Regions from separate parts of the Glutamicibacter sp. NPDC088483 genome, predicted to be linked through region 1. Evidence: riboswitches for the same ligand, from Rfam matches in the RefSeq annotation. Region 1 holds a riboswitch; the other holds the start of a gene.

Region 1 (5,214 bases):
TGGTCGTTATTATCGGCAGTGAAATGCACGTTGGCAGAAATGATTTCCAATTCCAGCGCATATCGGTCTCCTTGGGGATTGTCCCAGTGAGCCAAGGAATTGAAGCGGCGGTTGATCATTGTTAGAGCATTGTTCAGGTTCTCTGCGCGGCGCTCTCCACGCGCCAAATTGGCGAAGTTCGTGGTGGTGCGCGAATTTGCTGACGGGGTGTAATTCTCGTCGAATTTAGTGGTGCTAATGCTGAAGGTCAACGCGTCTGCCATGATGGCCAATCTGTTTCTTTGGGGGCCGTGGTGGGCCGAGGGGAAGTCGATGCGTCAATCATGCAGGGTGATTCTTGATATCGGGTAACTCGATATAACTATGGATTCATATAGACTCTGGCTATGGTTCAGGGAACAAATGGTTTGACGCTGCAGCAACTTCGCTATTTCGTGGCGGTGGCCTCCGAGGGGTCGATTTCGGCTGCCGCCGACCTGATTTACGTCGCACAGCCCAGCATGTCCTCAGCGATGAAGGAGCTTGAATCACGGGTGGGGCGCACCTTGCTGATGCGTTCGGCCAGGGGAGTAACGCTCACCGCCGAAGGCGCCGAATTCCTCGGCTACGCCCGGCAGGTCCTCGAGCAGGTGGAGCTTCTTGAACATCGCTATCTCGGCCGCCCCTCCGCCCGGCGGCTGCTGGGCGTCTCCACCCAGCACTACTCGTTTTCGGTGGATGCTTTTGTTCGGATGGTGCAGGCCAGCGGGGCCGAGGAATACCAGTTTTCGCTGCGCGAGACCCGCACCGAGCAGATCATCGAGGACGTGCGCACGCTGCGCAGCGACATCGGGATCCTGTACCGCAACGACTTCAACCGAAAGGTCATCGACAAGCTGCTGCGCGAATCCCGGCTGGTCTTCCACCCGCTGTTCCTGGCTGATCCGCACATCTTCATCTCGCGCAGCAACCCGCTGGCCACCCGAACCCAGGTCACGCTCGAAGACCTCGAAGACCTGCCCCGGCTGACCTTCGACCAGGGCGCGAATAATTCCTTCTACTTCGCCGAGGAGGTGCTCTCCACGCGCTCCAGCCAACGCGAAATCCAGGTCTCGGACCGCGCCACCATCTTCAACCTCATGATCGGCTTGGGCGGGTACACGATCTCCACCGGCATCATCAGCGACGAGCTGGATCCCTCCATCGTGGCCATCCCGCTGGCCATCGAGGAGCGCATCGAAATCGGCTGGATCGACCACGCCGCTATCCCGCTCACCGACCAGGCCCAGCGCTACCTGCAAGAAGTGCGAACGGTGGTCGCCAGCTTCGGGGTAGAAGTGCTCGGCTGAGCCGCCAGCAGCGTAACCCCCGGTCATCGAGCACCGGCACATCGTCACAAACTTCCAGCAAAACCCCTGCATCACGCCGATTCATCTCAAAAGGTCGCGTCATAAAGTGCTGCCGGCCACCGCGTCATCATGACAACGAGAAGTCATATGAAGCCTGGCGGCCTTGTATGAAGCCGGGCGCCGGATACCGCTTGCACCGTTTGCGGCGGATAGCCAACCATGGAAGAACAACCCATCAAGAGCGGCTGAGAGATCTGGCTCGGAGACGCCGCAGCAACCATCGGGAAACCGAAAGGTGCTACCGCCAGGAACGATGGAGCAGTTCCGAACGCGTTTTTGCGTAGCTTCGTGCCGCCGCACGATGCCAATCGGTGCACTCCCTCGCAGAGAATCGAGGAGGAGCCATGAGCCAGGAAACCGACGCGGTGCACGCAGGGTACCGCCCGAGCGGAGACTTCCGCCCGATGCTGCCGCCACTGCACAATTCCGCGGCCTACCAATTCGCATCGCACGCCGAAGCGGTGGAGAAGTTCGCCCTGCGCCAGGCCGGCTTCACCTACTCGCGCACCGGCAACCCCACCGTTGCGATTCTCGAACAGCGCGTGGCCGCCCTGGAAGGCGGGGCCCACGCGGTGGCCACCGCCACCGGGCAGGCTGCCGTGGCCCTGTCCCTGCTGGCCCTGACCCAGGGACCCAAGCACATTGTGGCTTCCTCCTCGCTCTACGGCGGCACCGTGGATTTGTTCACCGACACCTTCGCCGACTTCGGGATCCGCGTCAGCTTTGTCGACCAAGCCGATCCGGCCGCCTGGGCCGCTGCCATTGAGGAGGACACCCGGGCGTTCTTCTTAGAATCGGTCTCCAACCCGCTGTGCACCGTGGCCGACATCCCGGCCATTGCGGCCATCGCGCACGAGCGCAACATCCCGGTGGTGGTGGACAACACCCTGGCCACCCCGCTGAACGTGCGCCCGCTGGAACTCGGAGCGGACATCGTGGTGCACTCGGCCACCAAGGCTCTGGCCGGGCACGGCTCGGTGCTCGGCGGGATAGTGGTGGATTCGGGAACCTTCGATTTCTCCGATTCCTCCCGCTGGCCGCAGATCGCCGCGCCGCGGGTGCGGCTGAATGGCGCTTCGCTGCTTGAACGCCACGGGCCGGCGGCCTACGCGATGCTGGTTCGTTCCAAGTTCCTGCACGATCTGGGCCCGACCCTCGCACCGGCCAGCGCCCAGGGCATCCTTGCAGGCATCGAGACCCTGCCGGTGCGCGCGGCCCACGTGCAGCGCAGCGTCGCCCGGCTGATCGACGCGCTTGCCGAGTATCCGGGCATTGCCGCCATCCACCACCCCGCGCTGCCCGAGCACCCCAGCCACGAGCTGGCCCGGGCGCTGGCGCCGAAGGGCACCGGCTGCGTGCTGGCCATCGAGCTGGCCCACCCATCCCTGGTTTCCCCGGTCATTGACGGGCTCAAGCTGATCAGCCTGGCCGCGAATGTGGGCGATACCCGCACCATGGTCGCCCACCCGGCCACCATGACGCACTGCCGGCTCTCCGAGGCGCAGCTGGCAGCCGCCGGGCTGAACACCTCGACCCTGCGCCTGTCGGTGGGACTGGAAGACCCAGCCGACCTGCTGGCAGACATCACCCAATCGCTGGATCTCGCGCTGGCCGCAACCACCGCCGACACCAAGGAAGTGAGCTTCGCATGAGCGGCTTCAACACCCTGGCCGTGCACGCCGGCCAGCACAAGGACCCGCACACCGGTGCGGTGATCCCGCCGATCTACCAGACCAGCACCTTCATCCAGGACGGCATCAACGTGCTGCGCGCCGGGCACGAGTATTCGCGCGGCTCCAACCCGACCCGCAACGGCTTCGAATCCCAGCTCGCCGCGCTGGAAGGCGGCGCCGCCGGGTTCTCCTTCGCCTCGGGCATCGCGGCCGAAGATGCGCTGCTGCGTGCAGTGCTTGAGCCGGGCGACCACATCGTGCTGGGCGCCGACGGCTACGGCGGCACCAACCGGCTGATCTCGAAGCTGCACGGCAAATGGGGGATCAGCTCCTCGGCGGTGGACATCACCAACCTGGATGCGGTGCGCGCCGCGCTGCGCCCGAACACCGCGCTGCTCTGGGTGGAGACCCCGTCCAACCCGCTGCTGGGCATCGCCGACCTGGCCGGCTGGGCCGCCATCGCCGCCGAGCACGGCGCCCTGCTGGTCGTGGACAACACCTTCGCCACCCCGTACCTGCAGCGGCCGCTTGACTTCGGAGCGCACGCGGTGGTGCACTCGACCACCAAGTACATTGGGGGGCACTCCGACGTTCTCGGCGGGGCGGTCATCGTGGCAGACTACCTGCACCGCGGCCAATCGTTGGCCGAAGCCGTCGGCTACCAGCAGTTCGCCGGGGGAGCGGTCTCCGGTCCGCAGGATTCCTACCTGGCCGCCCGGGGGCTGAAGACCCTGGGCCTGCGCATGGAACGCCACTGCGCCACCGCAACCACTCTGGCCCGCTGGCTCGATGACCGTCCCGAGGTCGCCCGCGTCTACTATCCCGGGCTGGAAAGCCATCCGGGCCACGAGCTCGCCAAGCGCCAGCAGCGCGGTTTCGGCGGGATCCTCTCACTGCAGCTCTCCGATGAAGCGGCAGCCCGCGCCTTCGCCGAGTCCATGGAATACTTCCAGCTCTCGGTGTCCCTGGGTGGGGTTGAATCCCTGGTCTGCTATCCGCGCGAAATGACCCACGCTTCGCTGATCGGCACACCGCTGGAGATTCCAGCGAACTTGGTCCGCCTCTCGGTGGGCATCGAGGAGCCCGAGGACCTGATTGCCGATCTGGAACGCGGGCTGGCCGCAGCCGCGAAGGCTTCCGAGGCCGACAGCATCCAGCACCGCAGCCTGGCTACCGCCTGACCTGCCGTCGCAGCACGCGGGCCGTCCGCACAGGAAGGCCCGCGTGCAAGACGTCGGCACCGCTTAGCGATTCGCGCCTCCGGGGCACTCCAAGCTTGCAAATCTGGGTTCCAACCTAATGATCTCCGGCATCGCGATCTGCGCCCCTCACGACGATTGCTTTCGAGGAGCCGCCTATGCCGCGAAATCCATTAGTTGGCGATGGCAAGGACGGGGCCGTGGTGCAGTGGGCTCCTCCGAGGAGGTTCAGGCCTTGGAACCCGACTTGCCCAATGCGAAGGTCGGTGCCGTCGGCGCGCACGCCGGGGGATCGCCGCATGCGTTCGAGCTGCACACTTTCTCCCCTGAAGCCAACGTGTTCGAGGATCAGGTATGCGGATCGATGAACGCCTCGGGCGTCCAATGGCTCACCAATACTGCGAAGACACCTGCGAACTATCGAGCCTCCCGGAGAACGCTGATGGGCAGGTCCGGCGAGCACGCAGTCAGATTCCAGGGCAGGATGGTGTGGGCCGGAGGAACGGCCAGTATCCTATACTGAGGCACAACGGCAGTCTGACGACAGTGCGACGTCCATCTGCTCTGAGCAGGCACATCCACGTCAGGAGTTCGCCAGCCGAGACGGCGGAAGATCCTTCGCCCTGGCGCCATGGCTGAAGAGGAAATTCATGCCAAGAACCTCTGTCTGGTACTGGTCTTAGCCGCCGGTCGCAACTAACATTTACCGGCTCCGGCGATAAGCAGGGTCTTTGCATGTCAGAAACGCCGTTTAAAACCAAAATAGGTCGAAGGGCTCAAGGTCCTGTTGTTGCTATGGCAATTATCGGATACGCGCGAGTAAGCCGGCACCAGGGGACCCCAACGCCGCAGGAAGCCAAGATGCGTGCCGCTGGCGCGGAAAAGGTGCTTACCGAGCGCGGGGAATCGAGCCACATCGCCAGCCGGTCGCGATGGGAAGCATGACTGAGATAC
Region 2 (5,214 bases), on a different contig from region 1:
TGAACGCGTCGAGCACTTCGGGGCCACACCCACGGCATGCCGTGGGCCAATTGCGTCGACCATGGTTCGGCAGAGGTCTTGTTCTTCCTTCGGAATGCTCCGTGCAAAAGTTCAGCGTCGTTGACCAAACCGGCCATTTCCGGGGAATTGCCGCAGAAAAATGGGTGCATGCAACGCAATGTTGCATGCACCCATTTCCTGGAATCTTGGACTCCCTAGGCAAGTACCTGGCGCTTGGAGGAAATGACGCCGGTATTGAATCCAGCCAGGCGCAGGCCGCCGTGGAAGCGGGCGTGCTCGATCTTCACGCAGCGGTCCATGACCACATTCATGCCCGCGGCCTCGGCGCGCCGGGCCACTTCCTCGTGCCAGGATCCCAGCTGCAGCCACAGGGTCTTCGCGCCTACGGCCAGGGCCTCGTCCAACACGGTAGGCAGGTCATCGTGCTTGCGGAAAACCTCCACCAGATCCGGGGTCTCCGGCAGATCGGCCAGCGACTTGTACACCGGCTGGCCCAGGATCTCATCGAGTACCGGGTTGATGAAATACACCTTGTACTTGGAGGAGGAGAGCAGGTAGGTAGCCACAAAATAGCTGGCGCGCGATGGCTTGTTCGAGGCGCCGACAATGGCGATGGACTTGGTGTCACGCAGGATCTCCAGGCGCTGTGCGGCTCCCGGGCCTTCCCAAGCGGTATCAACGGCAGTCATTAGATTGCTCCCTTCGAAGCGGTTGGCAATGCGCAGGCGGAACCGTCGTAGGCCGGTGCCTCGAACCCTGCGGCGGAACCGGCAATCGCTTCCTGCGAAGCGGCCAGCGCCTGGTCCAGATCCCAGAGGATGTCCTCGACATCTTCCAGTCCTACCGACAGGCGGATCAAATCTTCTGGCACGCCAGCGGAGACCAGCTGCTCGGCGCTCAGCTGCTGGTGGGTGGTGGAGGCCGGGTGCAGCACCAGGGTGCGGGCATCGCCGATGTTGGCCAGGTGGCTGGCCAACTGCAGGGCTTCGATGAACTTCGAGCCGGCTTCGCGCCCGCCCTTCACCCCGAAGCTGAAGACCGAGCCGACGCCCATGGGCAGCAGCTCCTTGGCCTGCGCGTGCTGCGGGTGGGATTCCAGGCCGGCATAGTTCACGTAGGTCACGCGCTCATCGGCCTGCAACCAGGCAGCGACCTGCTTCGCGTTGGACAGGTGGTTGTCCATGCGCTGCGGCAAGGTCTCCAGGCCCTGCAGCAGCTGGAATGCGGACTGGGCCGGCAGAGCCGGTCCGAAGTCGCGCAGCTGCTCGCTGCGCAGCTTGGTCAGGAAGCCGTACTCGCCGAAGTTGTCCCACCAGGAGACGTTGCCGTAGCTGGCAACCGGTTCGGTCATGGTGGGGAACTTGCCATTGCCCCAGTTGAACTTGCCCGACTCGATGACCACGCCGCCCAGGGTGGTGCCGTGCCCGCCGATGAACTTGGTGGCCGAGTGGATCACGATATCCGCGCCGTGCTCGATAGGGCGCAGGATGTACGGGGGAGTGAGCGTCGAATCGACTACCAGCGGGAGATCGTGGCGGTGCGCCACCTCGGCCAGGCCCTTCAGGTCAGCGATGTCGCCGGACGGGTTGGCCACCACCTCGGTGTAGACGGCCTTGGTGTTTTCCTGGATCGCCGCTTCGAAGTCGGCGGGATCATTGGAGTCGATGAAAGTGGTGTTGATGCCGAAGCGGCGCAGCGAGACATCGAGCTGGGTGATGGTGCCGCCATAGAGCTTCGAGGAAGCCACAATGTGGTCGCCTGCCTGGGCCAAGGCCGCGAAGGTGACGAATTCCGCGGCCATGCCCGAGCCGGTGGCTACCGCTCCGATGCCGCCTTCCAGCGAAGCCATGCGCTCTTCGAAAGCCGCTACGGTCGGGTTGCCGATACGCGAGTAGATGTTGCCGTACTTCTGCAGGGCAAAGAGGTTGGCCGCATCGTCAGCGTCCTTGAAGACGAACGAAGTGGTCTGGTAAATCGGCACTGCGCGTGAGCCATGCTCGGCATCGGGGGTGCCTCCGGCATGCAATGCGCGGGTGCGGAATCCAAACTTGTGATCTGCCATGGTGGCTTACGACTCCTTGTCGATTGGGGTTTCGCGGGCACCGCAGGGCGGGCCGCGATCGAGGCAGGAATCCCGGAATCAATGTCGCTTCCTGCTGTGGTCCAACGGGTAGGCGGCTGCATCGTTTCTGGCGGTAGCACCGTAACCACCGGATGTGGCAGGTTGCTGCGGCGTCATCGAACCAGATCTCTCAGCCGCTCGGGATGGTGTAATAATCTTCGCAACATGACCGTTCGTGACCCAACTATGAGTCGTAACGTTGCGTATTGGAGCTGTTGTCGGAGATTCTTCGATACCTATTACCCTGGTTAGGCTGGAGTCATGGATACTTCGCTGGCACTGGTGCGACACGGGCAGACCGATTGGAACCTTGCAGGGCGCCTGCAGGGGCGTACCGATATCCCGTTGAACGCTACCGGGCGCGAACAAGCTCGCGAGGTCGGGCGCCAGCTCATCGGCCAGAACTGGTCGCTGGTACTTGCTTCGCCCTTGGAACGTGCCCGGGAAACTGCCGCGCTGATTGCCCAGCAGATCGAGGCCGAGACGGGGAACGCTGTTCCGGAACTCATTGAACGCGGCTTCGGCCCGCTGGAAGGCCGGATCATGGCCGAGGTCAGCGAAGCGGAATCGGCTGCTGCCAAGGACCTGCGTGAGCCGCGTGCCCAGATCTTGAGCCGTGCGGTGCCAGCGCTGCTGGACTTGGCCAGCAGGCATGCCGGGCGCAAGGTCATGATTGTCAGCCATGGGGCCACCATGCGCACCATCCGTGACGCATTGGCCGGAACCACGGATCCCCAAGGCGTGGAAAATGGCGAAATGCTCCACTTGGACTTGATCCGCCTTGAGCAGATCGCCAGCGAATTGGATCTGATGGCATTCTAGGAATCCATGGGGTCTCTGCGTGAAGGAAATTTTTTTCATTCACGCCTCACAAAATGGTCTCCTCGTACGTTTACATGGTGAGAAGCCATGAAGGCGCAAAATGCCAGGAGATCCATGCAAGCACCGTTCGAGCGGATAGTCCAGGACTATGGACTGAACGTCCTGCGCGTTTGCCGTGCCCTGCTTGATGAGCATCGCGCGCAAGACGCCTGGTCCGAAACGTTCCTTGCCGCGCTCAAGGCGTACCCGCAATTGCCTGAAGACGCCAATGTCCTGGCATGGCTAGTGCGTATTGCCCGGAACAAAGCCATTGACGAGTTGCGCAGGAACAAGCCGGAAATCCTCATCGGCCAAGACGTGGACAGCCTGGCCCCATCGGCCCAGCGGCCGGATCTGCAGTTGGAGAACCTGCAGCTGTGGCATGAGGTGAACCAGCTTCCTGGCAAGCAGCGGCAGGTGGTGGCCTACCGCTATCTGGGCGGAATGAGCTACGCGCAAATTGCCGGAATCCTTTCCGGCACCGAAGCTGCCGCCCGGCGTTCGGGCGCCGATGGGATCAAGAATCTGCGGGCCCGGATGGATGACCAAGAACTATGGAGGGAGCAGCCATGAACGGAATAAATTATCGGCAGCAGGCTACGGCCGCTGAAGCGCAAATCCTCGACTCGCTGCAGGGCCGGCTCGTTGAGCGGGCCCGTGCACGGGAACTTGTTGATGTTGCCTATCGCGTGGTCGATAGCCCCGTGGGGGCCTTGCTGCTGGCCAGCACCGATGCCGGGCTGGTCCGGGTCGCTTTTGAATCCGAAGGCCATGACCGGATTCTGGAGGTGCTCTCGGAAAGGCTCAGCCCGCGGATCCTGCGCGACAAGTCGAGCCTGGATGGTGCCGCCCGGCAACTGGAGGAGTATTTCGCGGGCCAGCGGCATGGCTTCGATCTTCCGGTGGACTTGCAGCTCTCCACCCAGTTCCGCCGCCAGGTGCAGCTGGAACTGGGTCATATCGATTACGGGCATACCCTGAGCTACGCCCAGCTGGCGCAGCAGATCGGCAAGCCGAAGGCGGTGCGGGCCGTCGGTTCAGCCTGCGCCACCAACCCGATTCCCATCGTGCTGCCCTGCCATCGGGTGCTGCGCACCGATGGTTCATTGGGCGGCTACCTGGGAGGCTTGGAAGCCAAGTCCGAGCTGCTGAAGCTGGAGAACCCGGACTTCGCCAGCGGCGCCGCGACGCTGTTCTGACGGGCAACTCCCGCATGAAACAAGTGCTGGGCTGCTGCCTCCCTTGCGGGAAGCAGCAGCCCAGCACTAATTGCTACGGGCTCGCGGCCCAGCAGCTGCTACTTGCTGCGCAGTTCGAAGCGATCTGCGTCCATGAGCTTGGCCCAAGCGGAGGCGAAGTCATTGACGAACTTCTCCTTGGCATCATCCGAAGCGTAAACCTCGGCCAGTGCACGCAGCTCGGAGTTGGCACCGAAGACCAGATCCACGCGGCTGCCGGTCCAGCGGCCATCGGTGGTGGTGTAGGTCTGCTCGTCAGCGGATGGGGTCCATTCCAACCCCAGCTCCAGCAGGTTCGCGAAGAAGTCGTTGGTCAACGCGCCTGGGGTGTCGGTGAAGACGCCCAAGTTGGAGCCGTCCCAGTTATTGCCGATGACGCGCAGTCCACCGAGCAGTACGGTCGCTTCCGGTGCCGAGAGGCCCAGCAGATTCGCGCGGTCGATCAGCAAGTACTCGCTAGGCAGCTTGACGAAGCCCGAGTCGTAGTTGCGGAATCCGTCGGAAACTGGTTCCAGCCATGCGAACTGGTCAACGTCGGTTTGCTCCTGGGTTGCGTCTACGCGGCCCGGGGTGAATGGAACCTCGACCTGCTGGCCAGCTGCCAGGGCTGCCTGCTCGACTCCGACGTTGCCGGCTAGGACAACGACGTCCGCGAAGGAAGCCTTGATCCCGGAAGTGGCGTTGAAGTTGTCAACAATCTCTTCCAGCTTGGCAATTACCGGTTTGAGCTGCTCAGGCTGGTTCACGCTCCAGGAGACCTGTGGTTCCAGGCGGATGCGGCCGCCGTTAACGCCGCCGCGCTTATCCGAGGTGCGGAAGGTCGAAGCGGCCTTCCAAGCCGTGGATACCAGCTGCTGGACGGTCAGTCCCGAATCGTTGATCAGGGCTTTAAGTGCGGCAACTTCAGTTGCACCCAAGGTGGTCTGCGGAGCTGCTGGCAGTGGATCCTGCCAGAGCAGGTCCTCAGCAGGA

The links. Region 1 has a riboswitch for S-adenosylmethionine ahead of ACIP6G_RS16550 (O-acetylhomoserine aminocarboxypropyltransferase/cysteine synthase family protein). Riboswitches for the same ligand answer to the same signal wherever they lie in the genome.
Region 2: another riboswitch for S-adenosylmethionine. It lies ahead of ACIP6G_RS15165 (O-acetylhomoserine aminocarboxypropyltransferase/cysteine synthase family protein); the one in region 1 lies ahead of ACIP6G_RS16550 (O-acetylhomoserine aminocarboxypropyltransferase/cysteine synthase family protein).

What each region holds. Positions count from the first base shown of each region.
Region 1 is NZ_JBIVMP010000008.1:41,140-46,353, reverse strand. It holds gene ACIP6G_RS16560 (DUF1852 domain-containing protein) at 1-263, opposite strand, end outside; gene ACIP6G_RS16555 (LysR family transcriptional regulator) at 387-1,328, shown strand; SAM riboswitch class I at 1,558-1,648, shown strand; gene ACIP6G_RS16550 (O-acetylhomoserine aminocarboxypropyltransferase/cysteine synthase family protein) at 1,733-3,040, shown strand; gene ACIP6G_RS16545 (cystathionine gamma-synthase) at 3,037-4,242, shown strand; gene ACIP6G_RS16540 (PhzF family phenazine biosynthesis protein) at 4,469-4,783, shown strand.
Region 2 is NZ_JBIVMP010000007.1:84,164-89,377, forward strand. It holds gene ACIP6G_RS15160 (CoA-binding protein) at 216-710, opposite strand; gene ACIP6G_RS15165 (O-acetylhomoserine aminocarboxypropyltransferase/cysteine synthase family protein) at 710-2,083, opposite strand; SAM riboswitch class I at 2,199-2,293, opposite strand; gene ACIP6G_RS15170 (histidine phosphatase family protein) at 2,405-2,965, shown strand; gene ACIP6G_RS15175 (RNA polymerase sigma factor) at 3,080-3,577, shown strand; gene ACIP6G_RS15180 (methylated-DNA--[protein]-cysteine S-methyltransferase) at 3,574-4,203, shown strand; gene katG (catalase/peroxidase HPI) at 4,302-5,214, opposite strand, start outside.